DNA from 4 places in the Brachybacterium rhamnosum genome. Region 1 is predicted to be linked to each of the others. Evidence: riboswitches for the same ligand, from Rfam matches in the RefSeq annotation. Region 1 holds a riboswitch; each other region holds the start of a gene.
The links. A riboswitch is a leader RNA that binds a small molecule or an ion and turns the genes downstream of it on or off. The one in region 1 is predicted to bind thiamine pyrophosphate.
Positions count from the first base shown of each region.

Region 2: it holds a riboswitch for thiamine pyrophosphate, as region 1 does, so the genes downstream of both, thiC (phosphomethylpyrimidine synthase ThiC) here and ABD080_RS00915 (ECF transporter S component) in region 1, are expected to answer to the same signal.
Region 3: it holds a riboswitch for thiamine pyrophosphate, as region 1 does, so the genes downstream of both, ABD080_RS08585 (MFS transporter) here and ABD080_RS00915 (ECF transporter S component) in region 1, are expected to answer to the same signal.
Region 4: it holds a riboswitch for thiamine pyrophosphate, as region 1 does, so the genes downstream of both, thiM (hydroxyethylthiazole kinase) here and ABD080_RS00915 (ECF transporter S component) in region 1, are expected to answer to the same signal.

Region 1 covers NZ_BAAAIS010000001.1:189,547-193,449, forward strand. Annotated here, with positions in the region: gene ABD080_RS00905 (M13 family metallopeptidase) at 1-594, shown strand, start outside; gene ABD080_RS00910 (hypothetical protein) at 614-1,186, shown strand; TPP riboswitch at 1,201-1,305, shown strand; gene ABD080_RS00915 (ECF transporter S component) at 1,363-1,953, shown strand; gene ABD080_RS00920 (ATP-binding cassette domain-containing protein) at 1,964-3,903, shown strand, end outside.
Region 2 covers NZ_BAAAIS010000002.1:177,138-181,040, forward strand. Annotated here, with positions in the region: gene ABD080_RS02685 (ABC transporter permease) at 1-292, shown strand, start outside; gene ABD080_RS02690 (glycine betaine ABC transporter substrate-binding protein) at 295-1,326, shown strand; gene ABD080_RS02695 (hypothetical protein) at 1,345-2,016, opposite strand; TPP riboswitch at 2,217-2,326, shown strand; gene thiC (phosphomethylpyrimidine synthase ThiC) at 2,326-3,903, shown strand, end outside.
Region 3 covers NZ_BAAAIS010000002.1:1,467,900-1,471,802, reverse strand. Annotated here, with positions in the region: gene ABD080_RS08590 (cold-shock protein) at 46-249, opposite strand; gene ABD080_RS08585 (MFS transporter) at 506-1,891, opposite strand; TPP riboswitch at 1,883-1,975, opposite strand; gene ABD080_RS08580 (hypothetical protein) at 2,096-2,578, opposite strand; gene ABD080_RS08575 (S9 family peptidase) at 2,679-3,903, shown strand, end outside.
Region 4 covers NZ_BAAAIS010000001.1:41,584-45,486, forward strand. Annotated here, with positions in the region: gene ABD080_RS00215 (GntR family transcriptional regulator) at 1-310, shown strand, start outside; gene ABD080_RS00220 (MFS transporter) at 307-1,503, shown strand; TPP riboswitch at 1,583-1,677, shown strand; gene thiM (hydroxyethylthiazole kinase) at 1,668-2,486, shown strand; gene thiE (thiamine phosphate synthase) at 2,492-3,151, shown strand; gene ABD080_RS00235 (bifunctional hydroxymethylpyrimidine kinase/phosphomethylpyrimidine kinase) at 3,148-3,903, shown strand, end outside.

The sequences.
Region 1 (3,903 bases):
ATCGTCTTCCCCGCCGCGATCCTGCAGCCGCCGTTCTTCGACGCGGAGGCCGACGACGCCGTGAACTTCGGCGGGATCGGCGCCGTGATCGGCCACGAGATCGGCCACGGCTTCGACGACCAGGGCTCGAAGTTCGACGGCCACGGCAACCTCGTCACCTGGTGGACCGAGGAGGACCGCGCCGCCTTCGACGAGCGCACCGCAGCCCTCATCGAGCAGTACTCGGCGCTCTCGCCCCGGGACCTCGACGACGCCCACCACGTCAACGGCGCCCTCACCGTCGGCGAGAACATCGGCGACCTGGGCGGCCTCACGATCGCGGTGAAGGCGTACCTCGCGACCGCGGGCGAGGGGTCCCCCGAGCTCGACGGCCTCACCGGGCTGCAGCGCGTGTTCTGGTCCTGGGCGACCGTGTGGCGGGGCCTGACCAGGCCGCAGGAGGCGATCCGCCGCCTCGCGATCGACCCCCATGCGCCGATGGAGTTCCGCTGCAACACGGTGGTGAGCCACCTCGACGCCTTCCACGAGGCGTTCGACGTGCGCGAGGGCGACGGCATGTACCGGGCGCCCGCCGAGCGCGTCCGCATCTGGTGAGCGCGCACGCGGGGCGGGCATGAGGCCCGAGGCGCCCTCGTTCACCGACACGACCCGGCCCTCGGCCGTGGGCTGGACGCGGATCGCGCTCACCGCCGCCTCCGGGGTCGTGCTGCTGGTGCTCGCGCTCGTGCGGGCGACCGTCCCGCCGCCGCTGCTGGTCGCCGCGGCCGTGCTCTTCGCGCTGCTCGCCGTGTGGACGTGGATGCACCATGCGACGCGCATCCTGGTCGACGGCCGCGGGGTGACCGTGAGCCTCGGCGGGTTCTGGCCGCAGGCCACCTGGCCCGTCGAGGACTTCCGCGGCGTGCAGCTGCGCGAGCTGGACGCCACGGTCGTGGGCGTCACCGTGGGCGGCTACGGATGGCGTCGCGGGCGCGCGCTGACCCCCGCCCCGGAGCAGCTCACCGCCGTCGGCTCGCGCCGCACCCTCACCCTGGCCGAGACGCAGGCGACCTACCGCCTGCTCGTGACCCGGCCGGGCACCCAGGTCGAGATCGTCGGTCGCGGCGGCACCCACTACCTGTTCTCCCCCACGGACCCGCGGTCCACTGCGGAGGCGATCGACCAGGCGATCCGCGCGCGGCGGTAGACTGGCCCGCGGTCATCCACTGACAGGGGAGCACCGCACGGTGCTGAGAGTGCGCGCATGCGCAGACCCTCGAACCTGAACCGGGTCATGCCGGCGGAGGGAGTCGGGATTTCCGTCGCGGCGCCCCCGGCGCCACGACGCCCCTTTCCACGAGGAGAGGAGTCGGAATGACACGCATGAGGACGATCGACCTGCTGGTCAGCGTCGCGATCGGAGCGGCCTTCGGGGTCGCCTTCCTGGGCTACGGGGCCCTGTACTCGCTGATCGGGCCGCTCACCGCGGCCTTCAAGCCCGCCGAGGGCATCCTCGCCGGCATCTGGTTCCTGCCCGCCGTGCTCGCCGCGCTCATCGTGCGCAAGCCCGGCGCGGCGCTTCTCGCGGAGCTCGTCGCCGCGACGCTCGAGATGATCCTCGGCGGCCAGTGGGGCTGGGGCACCGTCGTCTCGGGCCTGCTGCAGGGCGGCGGCGTCGAGATCGGCTTCCTGCTCTTCGTCTACCGCCGCTTCACGCTGCCCGTCGCGATGCTCGGCGGCGTGATCGCGGCGGCGCTCGAATGGGTGTGGGAGCGCTTCTCCTACTACCCCGAGATGAGCTGGACCTTCGCCCTTCTGCTGCTGGCCTTCTTCCTGGTCTCCGGTGCGCTGCTGTGCGGAGCCCTCGGCTGGGCGGCCGTGCGAGCCCTCGGCGCGACGGGAGCCCTCGACGCGCTGCCCGCGGGCCGGGACCGGGATCGCGAGCGCCGCGCCGCCGCCACGACCGCCGCGTGAGGGCGGCTGCGTGAGGGACCTGCTCCTGGACGGGGTGCGCTGGCGCCCCACGGGCCGCGACGAGCCCACGCTCGACGGCCTGCGCCTGCACGTGCCCGGCGGGCAGAAGGTGCTGCTCACGGGGGTGAGCGGGAGCGGGAAGTCCACCGTGCTGCGCGCCCTGGCGGGCCTGCTCGACCCCGAGGCCGGGGACCTCGAGCAGGCCCCCACCGGGCCCTCCCGCCCCGGGGAGCGGGGGCTGCTGCTGCAGAACCCCGCGCATGCGGTGGTGGGCGCGACCGTCGCGCGCGACGCGGCGATCGGCCCGGAGAACGCGGCCCTCCCCCGCCCCGAGATCCACGAGCGGGTGAGGCGCGCGCTGGACGCCGCGGCGGTCGACGTCGACGGCTCCCGGGATCCGCTCGCCGTCTCCGGCGGGCAGCAGCAGCGGGTGGCCCTCGCGGGCGCCCTCGCCCTGCACCCCGAGGCGATGCTGCTCGACGAGCCCACGAGCATGCTCGATCCCGAGGCCGCCGCGACGGTGCGCCGCGCCGTGCTCGCGGCCTCCGCCGGGCGGACCCTCGTCATCGCCGACCACCACGTGGAGCCGTGGCGGGAGCACCTCGACCGGATCGTCGTGCTGGGCTCCGGCGCGCAGGTGCTCGCCGACGGACCGCCCGAGGAGGTCCTCGCCCGGCGTCCCGAGCTGCAGGAGACGGAGCCCGCCCCGGGCCCGGCCCCGGAGGCCGAGCTGCGGATCGAGCCGGGGCTGCTCACCGTCGTCACCGGGGCGAGCGGCGCGGGGAAGACGACCCTGCTGCGCTCCCTCGCCGCGGAGGCCGGCCGGCGGCGCGGCTCGCTGCTGCTGGTCCCCCAGGACCCGGCGCACTTCTTCCTCGCCTCGACCGTGCGCGGTGAGCTCGGCGACGCGGCGGATCCCGCGGCCGCGGCGGATGCCCGGTCCCTGCTGGACCGCGCAGGCCTCGCGCACCTCGCCGGTGCCAACCCCCATCGGCTCTCCGGCGGGGAGCAGCGGCGCCTCGCGATCATCGCCGCCCTCGCGGCGCGGCCCGAGGTGCTGCTGCTCGATGAGCCGACCGTGGGCCTGGACGCCGAGCGGCGGTCGGCGGTGCTCGCCCTGCTCGAGGAGGCCCGGGACCGCGGCACCGCCGTCGTCGCCGCCTCCCACGACCCCGTGCTCGTCGCGGCCGCCGGGTCCCGGCACCACCTGGAGGGCACCCCCTCCCCCGCCCCGACGGCGGCGAGCGCGTCGGCCGGGGCAACGACCCCCGCCCCCGGGGCCTCCGCCGAACCCGATCGTCGGATCCTGCCCGTCCCCCGCGCCGCGCACCGGCCCGCGGACGCCCTGAACCCGCTGATGCTCTGCCTGATCGGCATCCTCGCGGCGGTCGGCTCCTACGCCGTCTCCACCTGGCAGGGCGGGCTGCTCGCTCTGCTGCCCACGGTGCTGCTCGCCCCGCTCGCGCTCCGCTCCGTGCGCGGCGCGGTGTGGCGACTCACCCCGGTGCTGCTCTCCGCCGTGAGCATCGCCTGGACGACGGCCCTGCTCGGCGAGGCCCCGGCGCTCAGCGGTGAGGCCTGGCTGCTGGGCCTCAAGGAGGCCTGCCGGATCACCGCCTTCGTCGCCCCCGGGGTCATCGCGCTCACGAGCCTGGACGTCACGGCCCTCGGCGACGCGCTGGGCGGGCGGCTGCGCTGGCCGGCGCGGCCCGTCGTCGCGGTCGTCGCGGCGCTCGTGCGGGCCGGGCACACGGGCCGCCAGTGGGAGATCATCACCTCGACCCGGGTGCTGCGCGGCCGCGGAGGCCGCCGCTCCCCGCGGATGCTCGCCGGCGCGACCCTCGCCCTGCTCGTTGACTCCCTGCGCGGTGCGGAGCAGCAGGCCCTCGCCCTCGACGCGCGCGGCTTCGCGACCGCGACCCGGCGCACCTGGGCGCTGCCCAGCCGCTT
Region 2 (3,903 bases), on a different contig from region 1:
CGGCCGAGGGATGGGGATGACGGCGCTGTCCGTGCTGCTCCGCGTGGAGCTGCCGCTCGCCGTGCCCGTCATGCTCTCCGGCGTGCGCACCGCCCTCGTGCTGCTGGTCGGCACCGCCTCCCTCGCCGCCTTCGTGAACGGCGGCGGCCTGGGCCTGCTCATCACCACCGGCGTGAACCTCTACCTGTTCACGGTGCTCATCGCGGGCGCCCTGCTCATCGCCCTGCTCGCCCTGATCGTGGACTGGGTGGGCCGGGTCGTCGAGCACATCGCCCGGCCGAAGGGACTGTGACCATGCCCCGCACCTCCTCCCCCGCGACCTCCTCCGCGCACCGCAGCGGCATCTCCCGCCGGCACCTCGGCGCCTTCGCGGGCCTCGCCCTGCTGCCCCTCGCCGGCTGCGGCCTGCGCCCCGCGACCGCCTACACGCCGGACGTCGCCCCCGGCTCGATCACCCCCATCGAGGGCCTCCCCGCCGACGCCTCGCTCACGGTCACCGGCAAGAACTTCACCGAGCAGCTCATCCTCGGCAAGATCGGCGTGATCGCCGCCCGGGCCGCCGGCTTCCAGGTGGACGACCTCACCAACGTTCCCGGCTCCGTCCCCGTGCGCGAGCTCATGACCTCCGGCGACGCCGACATGACCTGGGAGTACACGGGCACCGCCTGGCTCACCTACATGGGCGAGACCGAGGGGATCCCGGACAAGCAGGAGCAGTGGGAGGCCGTGCGCGACGCCGACGTCGCCAACGGGCTCACCTGGCTGCCGCCCGCGCCGCTGAACAACACCTACGCCCTCGCCGTGCGCTCCGATGCCGTCGAGGAGCTGGGCGGCATCAGCTCCCTGAGCGAGATCGCGGACCTGCCCGTCGAGGACCGCACGATCTGCGTGGAGCCCGAGTTCAACTCCCGCGCGGACGGCCTGATCCCGCTGCTGAAGGAGTACGGCATCCCCCGCGACGCCGCCGACGGCGTCCCCGAGGAGAACGTCTCGATCTACGACACGGGCGCCGTGTACACCGCGACCGCCCGCGGCTCCTGCAACTTCGGCGAGGTCTTCACGACCGACGGCCGCATCGAGAGCCTGGACCTCACGATCCTCGAGGACGACAAGGGCTACTTCCCCGCCTACAACGTCGCCCCGGTGCTCAGCACCGCGACGCTCGAGAAGCACCCCGAGCTCGCGGACATCTTCGACCAGATCTCCCCCGCCATCACGGACGACGCCCTGCGCGCGCTGAACCTGCGGGTGGACGAGGGCGGCGAGCTCCCGGCGGACGTCGCCTTCGACTTCATGGTCGAGCAGGGGTTCGTCACGCGCCCCTGATCGGCCCGCTCCGGCAGGTCACCGCCGCACGGCCCCCGGCAGCCACCGCGACCCGAGCGCCGCGAGCCACGCCGCGGCGATCCCGATCACCGCGGCGAGCACGAGCTCGACGCCCCACAGCACGGGGCTCGGGATGCCGTGGTACATGACCGCCCACTGCGCGGGGAGGATCAGCAGGAAGCCCAGCACCAGCAGCAAGGTGAGCGGGCTGCGGCCCCGCACGATCAGCCAGCCCAGCAGCCCCACGGCCGGGCCGAGGATCGAGAGGTCCAGCATCCGCGGGAAGGGCTGCGGCAGGTCCAGGTCGCCCCGGAGGTACGAGATCACGAGGACCGTCCCGAGCAGGACGGGCACGACGACGACCGCCGCGGCGAGCGCCGCCCGCCACAGGGCAGTGGGCGCGAGCGCGAGACCGCCCGCGAGCACGAGCAGGCCGATCCCGAGCTGGACGATGCCCTGGAGCTTCAGCAGCGGGTCGTCGAAGCCGACGAACCCCACCGGGGACCACTGCGTGAGCAGGTAGGAGCCGATCACGGTCGCGACGAGGGCCATGCCGTAGCGGGCTCCGTCCCTCCGCTCGTGGCGGTCCGGCGTGGCGACAGGCGCGCCGAACTGCGGCCCGGGGAAGCCCGGAGGGGCGCCGGGCACGGCGGGCCGGGGCGCGGGGAGGCCGGGCTGGGGCTGGGTCATCGTCACTCCTGGTGGTCCCGCGGGGGCAGGCGCCCACTGTAGGCGGAGCGGTCGCCGATCACCGCCGATCCGGCAGGCCCGTCGGCCCGTCGGCCTGTCGGTCTATCGCGATCCGACTGGCCCCTCGCGATCCGACGGGCCCGTCGGACCTGCGGCCGGACCGCACCGCCGGCGTCCTCGCTCCTGGGGTACGGTGCTCGCCGATCCCTCGGGTGCCCGTCGCAACGGGCTGAGATCGGACTGTCGCGGTCCGAGTACCGACCGAACCTGCCCGGGTCATGCCGGCGAAGGAAGAAGGAGAGCGACTGCATGTCCGCACGCCCTGAGAACTACCCCACCCACACCCTCGACCACCTCGAGGATCCCGAGCACGGCATCCGCGTGCCCGTCACCCGGATCACCCAGGACCCCGCCCCGAGCGGCGCGGAGAACCCGCCCGTGACCGTCTACCGCACCGCGGGCCCCGGCTGCGCGCCGGAGGAGGGCCTCGCGCCGCTGCGCGAGGACTGGATCCGCGGCCGCGGCGACGTGGAGGCCTACACGGGTCGCAGCCGGAGCCTCGAGGACGACGGCCGCAGCGCCGTGCGCCGCGGGGAGGCGAGCGCGGAGTGGCGGGGCGCGCGGAGGGAGCCGCTGCGCGGCCTCGAGGGCCGACGGGTCACGCAGATGCACTACGCCCGCCGCGGGGAGATCACCGCGGAGATGCGCTTCGTGGCGCTGCGCGAGGGCTGCGACGTGGAGCTCGTGCGCAGCGAGCTCGCCGCGGGCCGCGCGATCATCCCCGCGAACGTGAACCATCCCGAGGCGGAGCCGATGATCATCGGCCGCGCGTTCCTCGTGAAGGTCAACGCGAACATCGGCAACTCGGCGGTGACCTCGTCGATCGCGGAGGAGGTCGCGAAGCTCGAGTGGGCGACCCGCTGGGGCGCGGACACCGTCATGGACCTCTCCACCGGCGATGACATCCACACCACCCGCGAGTGGATCCTGCGCAACTCCCCCGTGCCGATCGGCACGGTCCCCATCTACCAGGCGCTCGAGAAGGTGAACGGGGATGCGAACGCCCTGACCTGGGAGATCTTCCGGGACACCGTGATCGAGCAGTGCGAGCAGGGCGTGGACTACATGACGATCCACGCCGGGGTGCTGCTGCGCTACGTGCCGCTGACGGCGAATCGGGTCACGGGGATCGTCTCGCGCGGTGGCTCCATCCTGGCCGGCTGGTGCCTGGCCCGGCACCGGGAGAACTTCCTCTACGAGCACTTCGACGAGCTGTGCGCGATCTTCGCCCGCTACGACGTCTCCTTCTCCCTCGGCGACGGGCTGCGCCCCGGCTCCCTCGCCGATGCGAACGACGCCGCCCAGTTCGCGGAGCTCGACACGCTCGCGGAGCTCACCGCCCGCGCCTGGGAGCACGACGTGCAGGTCATGGTCGAGGGACCCGGGCACGTGCCGCTGCACCTCGTGCGGGAGAACGTGGAGCGCCAGCAGGAGCTGTGCCACGGCGCGCCGTTCTACACGCTGGGCCCGCTTGTCACGGACATCGCCCCCGCGTACGACCACATCACCTCCGCGATCGGCGCCACCGAGATCGCCCGGTACGGCACGGCGATGCTCTGCTACGTGACGCCCAAGGAGCACCTGGGCCTCCCCGACCGCGACGACGTGAAGACCGGCGTGATCACGTACAAGATCGCCGCCCACGCGGCGGACGTCGCCAAGGGCCACCCCGGCGCCCGGGACCGCGACGACGCGCTCTCCAGGGCCCGATTCGAGTTCCGCTGGCGGGACCAGTTCGGCCTGTCCCTGGACCCGCAGCTCGCCGAGCAGTACCACGACGAGACGCTCCCGGCGGAGCCCGCGAAGACGGCGCACTTCTGCTCGATG
Region 3 (3,903 bases), on a different contig from region 1:
CGGATCGTTCCGACGGGCGCTCCGTGAGCTGTGGGGCTCCGGGGCTCAGGCGCCCTGGATGTTCACGGCGGTGAGGCCGCGATCGGTGCGCTCCACCTCGAAGGAGACCTTCTGGTTCTCCTCGAGGTTGCGGTAGCCGGTGCCGGAGATGTTGCTGAAGTGGGCGAAGACGTCGTCCGAGCCGTCGTCGGGGGCGATGAAGCCGAAGCCCTTGTCGGCGTTGAACCACTTCACGGTGCCAGTTGCCATGTTCCTGTAATCCTTCGATGTCGTCGGCCGAGTCTCGGCCAATGATGCCTGCCGCCGGAAGACGCTCCGCCGACGACGTGGACCCCGAGAAGGGTCCGGCGGCACGCCGCGGACGACGTGCCGAGCACTAGGTTCGCAGACTTTCGCCCCGGATGCGAGCATGATTCCCCGATTGTTCATCGAAGGAGACCGATCGCTCGGTCCCGACCGCTCGGAAGCGCCCGATCGGAGGCCGCCGAGGACGGACATCCATCTCTCACCGCTCCCCGGCGAGCGCGACCGCGTCGAGGTCCCCGTCGAGGTCCGCGGGCGTGAGGCGCGGGCCGAGCCGGGCGCCGAGGATCAGCAGCGCCGCCCCGAGCACCATGAGCAGCAGCACCGACCCGCGAGGTCCGGTGATCCCGGCGAGCAGCGGGAGGTAGAAGGGGTACAGGGCCGGAAGCACGAGGGAGAGGCTGTAGGCGGAGCCGTACCCGGTGGAGCGCACGGCCGTGGGGAAACGCTCGGACAGATACGCGGAGACCGGGCCGTAGGCGGCGACGGTCACCACCTGCAGCAGCGCCGCGCAGAGCGCCGCCCGGGCGAGGCTCCCGGAGCCGACGGCCGCCCACCACAGGGGCGGCCCGAGGAGCAGGGCGGCGATCCCCCAGTGCGTGAGCAGTCGGCGCCGGCCGATCACCGTGGAGAGGTGCCCGGCGAGCGCCATCGCGAGCGCCTGGACGACGGAGGCGATGCCCATGGCGAGCGCGACCTCGGTGGCGGCGAGGGCACCGCCCTCCCCGAGCCGCGCGGTGAGCAGCAGGACCGTCGTGTTCGTGAGCAGCCAGAGCCCCGTCATCATGACGAAGGCCTGCCGGAAGGCGCCGGACCAGCGGCCTGCGAGCACCTGCCGGACGCCGCCCCGCACCGGCGTCGTATTCCCGTCCCTCCCGGCGCGGCGGGTGATGGGGGCGTCGACGACGTGCGAGCGGTAGTACAGCAGCATCCCCAGCGAGAGCAGCGCGCCGACGACGAACAGCAGTCGCCAGCCCCAGACGGCGTACTCCTCCGGCCCGAGCACCAGCAGCAGCGTGGCGGTCGCGAAGGCGATCGCCCCCTGCGCCCACGGCGCCATCGAGAGGATCAGCCCGCTCATGAGGCCGCGGCGGCGCGGCGGCGACCACTCCATGGCGAGCGGGATCGCGGCGGAGTACTCCCCGGCGACGAAGATGCCGCCCAGGAAGCGCAGGCCGAGGATCAGCGCGATCGTCCCGGCGCCCAGCAGCTCGTGGGTGGGCATCGCGGCGATCAGCAGCGCGCAGCCGGCGGTGCCGGCGATCGCGACCTGCGTGGTGCGGGTGCGGCCCAGGCGGTCGGAGATCCGGCCGAAGACGACCCCGCCGACGGGCCGACCGAGCATCATCGCGATGACGACGATCGCACCGGTCGCCGCGGCGACGCCGGGCCCGGCGACCGTGGCCAGCGCCGGGGTGAGCGCGGTGAGCGGCAGGAACACGTGGACGTTGTCGATGAAGTTCCCGACCACACCGGCGCGGAGCGCGGCGCGCCCCGAGGGCGGCAGACGGTCCGGCGGGCCGACGGGGCCGGGGCGGTCGACCTCGTCGATGGTGGGTGCATCGGTCGCGGGCAGGCGCGAGCGCATGGCGGACATCCCTTCGTCAGTACGAGCTGCATCAGGTTCCACGGGTGTGATCTCAGCGCCGACGGCGCACCCCGTGTCCGCGATCGAGTATCCCGGGTGCGGGGCGCAGCAGGCCGACGTGTCCACGGGACACCGCCGTCTTCGCGCCGAAGCCCGGGCGCGCCGACCGCCGTCGGCCGATCCACTCCTGCTGGCGCGCCGCCCTCAGCCGATCTCGTCCGGCCAGCTCTCCGGCATCGAGCCGTCCTCGGCGACAGGCACCATCCCGCGGTAGCCGGTGACGGTCTCCCAGTGGTCTCCGCGGGCACGGAGGAACAGGTAGACCTCACCGGCGTCCTCGATGCCCGAGAGGGCGTCCCGGCTCTCCCCGCAGCTGTACGGCAACGAGAGCACCTCGATGCTCGACCCCTCGCCGTCGGCCGGGGCTCCGGAGACCCACTCGGCAACCTGAACGGTCCACAGCGGCACGTCGTACAGCTCGTAGCGTCCCGTCGCGGGCGGACCGTCGGCTGTGCCGCGCACGACGGCGTCGGACTCCGCCGCCGCGTCCGCAGGCGTCTCCAGTTCGATCCAGTCGATGCAGCTCGCGGCGGTGGTCTCGTCCTCCGGGCGCGTCGCCGGGCCGTCGCAGCCGCTGAGGGCGGCCGCTCCGGCGAGCGCGGCGAGCAGAGTGCGTCGGCGGACCATGGGCACATCGTGCACCCGCCGGGCACCGTCGAGGAGGCCCGTGACCGCATCGCAACCGTGATCGTGCACCTGCCGTGGCCTGGCTCGATAGCGTGCAGGGATGACCGCTGACGCTCCCGCCTCCCCGTCCCTCGACCTCCGTGACGTGGAGGCGTTCCTGCGTGTGCCGCGGGTCTCCGCGATCGCCGCGGGCCCGGGCGGCCGGGCGGCCGCTGTGGTGCAAGAGGCCGACGAGCACCTCTCCCGTCTGGTCCCCGCCCTCTGGGAGCTCACGGCGGAGGGACCCGCCCGGCGGCTGACGGTCTCGGAGAAGGGCGAGTCCTCGCCGTGCTTCGCGCCGGACGGCTCGCTGCTGTTCACCTCCTCCCGACCCGATCCCACGGGCGAGGCGCCCGAGGGGACGACGGCGATCTGGCGGCTGCCGCTCGCCGGCGAGGCGCAGGTGCTCGCGCATGCGCCGGGCGGGCTCGAGCTGCTCGACGTGGCCGGCGACGGCACGATCCTCGCCGCGACGAGCGTGCTGCCCGGCGTGAGCCTCGAGGAGGACGCCGAGGCCCGCGCGGCACGGAAGGACGCGAAGCGCACGACGATCTGGCACACGGGCATGCCGATCCGGCAGTGGGACCACGAGCGCGGCGACTCCTCCCGCCACCTCCTGATCGTCACCGCGCAGGGCGAGCTGCGGGACCTCACGCCGGACGCCGGCACCCTGCCGCTGCACACCGCCTCCGCCGTGCTCGCGCGCGACGGGCGCACCGTCGTCACCGAGTGGACCGAGCGGATCGCCCGCGGGGAGACCCGCACCAGCCTGGTCCGCATCGACGGGGCGACCCGCGAGCGCACGCCGCTGCTCGAGGCGACGGACGAGCACGGCTACGACTCCCCCGTGCTGTCCCCGGACGGCCGGCTCCTCGCCGTCACCCGCTCGACCGTCTCCACCCCGACGGACACGAGCTACGGGCGCCTGGAGATCCACGACCTCGAGGGCGACGGCGTGGTCGCGGTCGACCTCGGCGACCTCACCGCCGGCCAGGTGGTGTGGCAGGCCGACGGCGGCACGCTGCTCGTGAGCGGGGACCTGCACTCCTCCGGCGCGGTGCTCGCGGTCGACCCCTCGACCGGCGCCGTCTCCACGCTCGCCGACGGCGGCGTGTTCTCCTCCCTCTCCCCCGCCGAGGACGGCTCCGTGCTCGCCCTGCGCAGCGACGTGGCGACGCCGGCCCGCCCGGTGCGGATCACCGCGGAGGGCGTCGTGGAGCTGCCCGCGCCGGGCGCCGTCGGCCCCCTGCCCGACACCCTCGAGAAGGTGACCACCACCGTGGGCG
Region 4 (3,903 bases), 150 kb from region 1:
GGACCAGCAGCGCGCCGCCGCGGAGGCCCAGGACCCGCTCGCCTTCGCCGCCGCCGACCTCGACTTCCACCTCGCCCTCATCGCCGCCGCGGACAACAGCGTCGTCGCCGGGATCTGCCAGGACCTCGGCCCCCGCTTCGCCCGCCTCACCGCCGCCGTCCTCGACGAGCGCAGCGGCACCATGCCCGCCCTCCTCGCCGAGCACGAGGAGCTCGCCGCGCTCCTCGCCGCGAGCGACCCCGCGGCCTTCGCCGAGCGCCTGCGCGCCCACGTCGAGGACGCCTACGAGCTCGACGGGGGCGCACGATGAGCCGCACCGCGATCCGTGCCCCCTGGAGGCTCGTGGTCCCCGCGACCTTCCTGCTCGCCTGGGGCGGCAACCACTTCACCCCGCTCCTGCACGTCTACGAGTCCGTGGGCCACTACGCCGCCTGGCAGGCGAACCTCCTGCTGGGCACCTACGTCGCCGGGCTCGCCCCCGGCCTGCTCGTCGCCGCCGCACTCTCCGACCGCCACGGCCGCCGCCCCGTGATGCTCGTGGGCATGGCCGCGACCGTGCTGGGCAGCGCGCTCCTCGCCGCGAGCCCCCACGTCTTCGCGCTGCTGTGCCTGGGCCGGGTGCTCGCCGGGCTCGGGGTCGGCGCGGCCATGTCCGTCGGCACGGCCTGGATGAAGGAGCTCTCCTCGCCGCCGTACGAGATCGGCGCCCCGGCCGTCGCGGGCGCCCGCCGCCCCTCCCTCACCCTCACCCTCGGCTTCGCCCTCGGCGCCGGGGTGAGCGGGCTGCTCGCCCAGTTCGCCCCGCTCCCCGAGGTCCTCCCCTATCTCGTGCACGGCGGCCTCGCCGTCCTCGCGACCCCGCTGCTCCTGCTCGCACCGGAGACCCGTCGTGTCGAGCGGCCCGCCGCCGGGCACTGGTGGGAGGACCTCCGCGTGCCCGCAGCCGGGCACCGCCGCTTCACGCGCGCCGTGGTCCCCGCGGCGCCGTGGATCTTCGGCGCGGCAGGCGTCGCCTACGCGGTCATCCCCGCGAGCGTCGAGAGCCACCTCGGGGACGGCGCGACGCTGTACGCGACGGCGCTGACGGTGCTCACGCTCGGCACCGGGGCGGTCGTGCAGTCCTTCGTGCCGCGGCTGGACCGCCTCACCGGCGGCCGATCCCTGCCCGTGGGCCAGGCGGCGATGTGCGTCGGCCTGGTGCTCGCGGTGCTCGCGACCGCGATCGGCAGCCCGGTCCTCGGCATCCTCGTGGCGATGGTGCTCGGCGCCGCCTACGGCACCCTCGTCGTCGCCGGGCTGCTGCAGGTGCAGAGCATCGCGACGGCGGAGGATCTCGCCGGGCTCACCGGCGTCTACTACGCGCTCGCCTACCTCGGGTTCCTGCTGCCGACGATCCTCGCCGCGCTGCTGCCGCTGCTCGCCTACCCCGCGTCGCTCTCGATGCTCGTGGTGCTCTGCGCGCTGTGCCTGATCCTCGTGCGTCGCGGCCTGCGCACCGCCTGAGGCTCTCCCCACCGGGGCGACGTCGGCGGCCCGGCCGCGGACGCCGCCCCCGCGCGGGCGACGATCACGTACGGTGGCCTGCAGTGACACGGGGTGCCCGAGGACCGGGCTGAGATGACACCCGTCGAACCTGATCTAGCTCGGACTAGCGAAGGGATGTCGCCATGACACTCGCGCACGCCTCTGCCCCCACCGACCCGGCGGTCCTCGCGGCCGCCCTCGAGGAGGTCCGCTCGCGGGTCCCCCTCGTGCAGTGCCTGACCAACGTGGTCACCACGAACCTCGTCGCGAACGCGCTGCTCGCCGTGGGCGGCTCCCCCGCCATGGTCGCCGTGCCCGAGGAGGCCGGGATCTTCGCGCGGATCGCCGACGGCGTCCTCGTGAACCTCGGCACCGCCGGCGCCGAGCAGCGGGAGGCGATGGTCGAGGCCGTCGCCGCCGCGCGCTCCGCCGGCACCCCCTGGGTGCTGGACCCCGTCGCCGTCGGGACCCTGCCCGTGCGCACGGCCCTCGCCGCGCGGCTCGTGACCGAGGAGCCCGCGATCATCCGCGGCAACGCCTCCGAGATCCGCGCCCTCGCGGGGCTCTCCGCCGGCGGCCGCGGCGCGGACTCGATCGACTCCGCCGACGACTCCCACGAAGCCGCCACGACCCTCGCCCGCAGCACCGGCGCCGTCGTCGCCGTCTCGGGCGCGGTGGACCTCGTGACCGACGGGGAGAGAGTGGTGCGCGTCGCCACCGGCAGCCCTCTGCTCACGAAGGTCACTGGTGCCGGCTGCGCGCTCGGCGGGATCACCGCGGCCTTCGCCGCCGTGGTCGAGGACCGCCTCGTCGCCGCGGTCGCCGCGACGACGGTGCTCACCCTCGCCGCCGAGCGCTCCGCCCGCACCGCCGAGCACCCGGGCTCCTTCGCCGTGGGGCTGCTCGACGGGCTCCACGCGCTCAGCCCCCAGGACGTCCGCGACCAGGCGAAGGTGCGATGACGACGATGAGCACCCCTCCTGAGGTCGACCTCTCCCTCTACCTCGTCGTGGACCGCCCGCAGCTCGAGCGGGCCGGCCACGACCCCGTCACCGCCGTGCGGGACGCCGTCGCCGGCGGGGTCACCGCGGTCCAGGTGCGCGACAAGCAGCTCCCCACCCGGGACACGCTCGCCTTCTGCGCGGCTCTCACGGAGACGCTGCCCCCGTCGGTCGCGATCATCGTCGACGACCGCGTCGACGTGGTCCTCGCCGCCCGGGAGACCAGGGTGCGCCTCGCCGGGGTGCACGTCGGCCAGTCCGACCTCCCTGCGCACCTCGTGCGCCGGCTCCTGGGCCCGGGCGCCGTCATCGGCGTCTCCGCGCAGACCGCCGCCATGGCCCGCGAGGGCGAGGCCGCCGGCGCCGACCACCTCGGCATCGGCGCCGTGCACGGCACCACCACGAAGGCGGACGCCCCCGCCGCGATCGGGGTCGAGGGCGTCGCCGCCGTCGCCGCCGCGACCGCTCTCCCCGCCGTCGCGATCGGCGGGATCACCGCCGCGGACCTCCCCGCCCTGCGCCGCGCCGGGCTCGACGGCGCGGCCGTCGTCTCCGCGATCTGCTCCTCCCCCTCCCCCTTCGACGCCGCGTCGGAGCTGCGCCGCGCCTGGGAGGACGCCCGATGAGCCTGCCCGTCCCCCGCGTCCTCAGCATCGCCGGCACCGACCCCACCGGCGGCGCCGGCATCCAGGCGGACCTCAAGTCGATCGCCGCGAACGGCGGCTACGGCATGGCCGCGACGACCGCGCTCGTCGCCCAGAACACCCGCGGCGTGCGCGAGGTGCACGTGCCGCCGCCCGCGTTCCTCGACGCGCAGCTCCGAGCGGTGAGCGAGGACGTCACGATCGACGCCGTGAAGATCGGCATGCTCTTCGACGGCACCATCATCGACACCGTCACCACCTGGCTGGACGACGTGCGGCCCCCGGTCGTGGTGCTCGACCCGGTCATGGTCGCCGCGAGCGGCGACCGGCTGCTCGACGACTCCGCCGAGCAGGCGCTGCGGGACATGCTCCGCCATGCGCACCTCGTCACCCCGAACCTCCCCGAGCTCGCCGTGCTCGCCGAGCGACCCGAGGCGAGCACCTGGGAGCAGGCCCTCGCCCAGGCGCAGGAGCTCGCCGCCCATCATGCGGTGCTCGTGCTCGCCAAGGGCGGTCACCTGAGCGGGCCGGACTCCCCCGACGCCCTCGTCGGCCCCGAGGGGGTGCTCGCCGCGCTGCCCGGCGCGCGGATCGCGACGCGGAACACGCACGGCACCGGCTGCTCCCTCTCCTCCGCGATCGCGACCCTCCGCGGCCGCGGCGAGGACTGGGCCGGCGCCGTGCGCGGGGCGAAGGACTGGCTCGCGGGCGCGATCGCCGCGGCGGACTCCCTC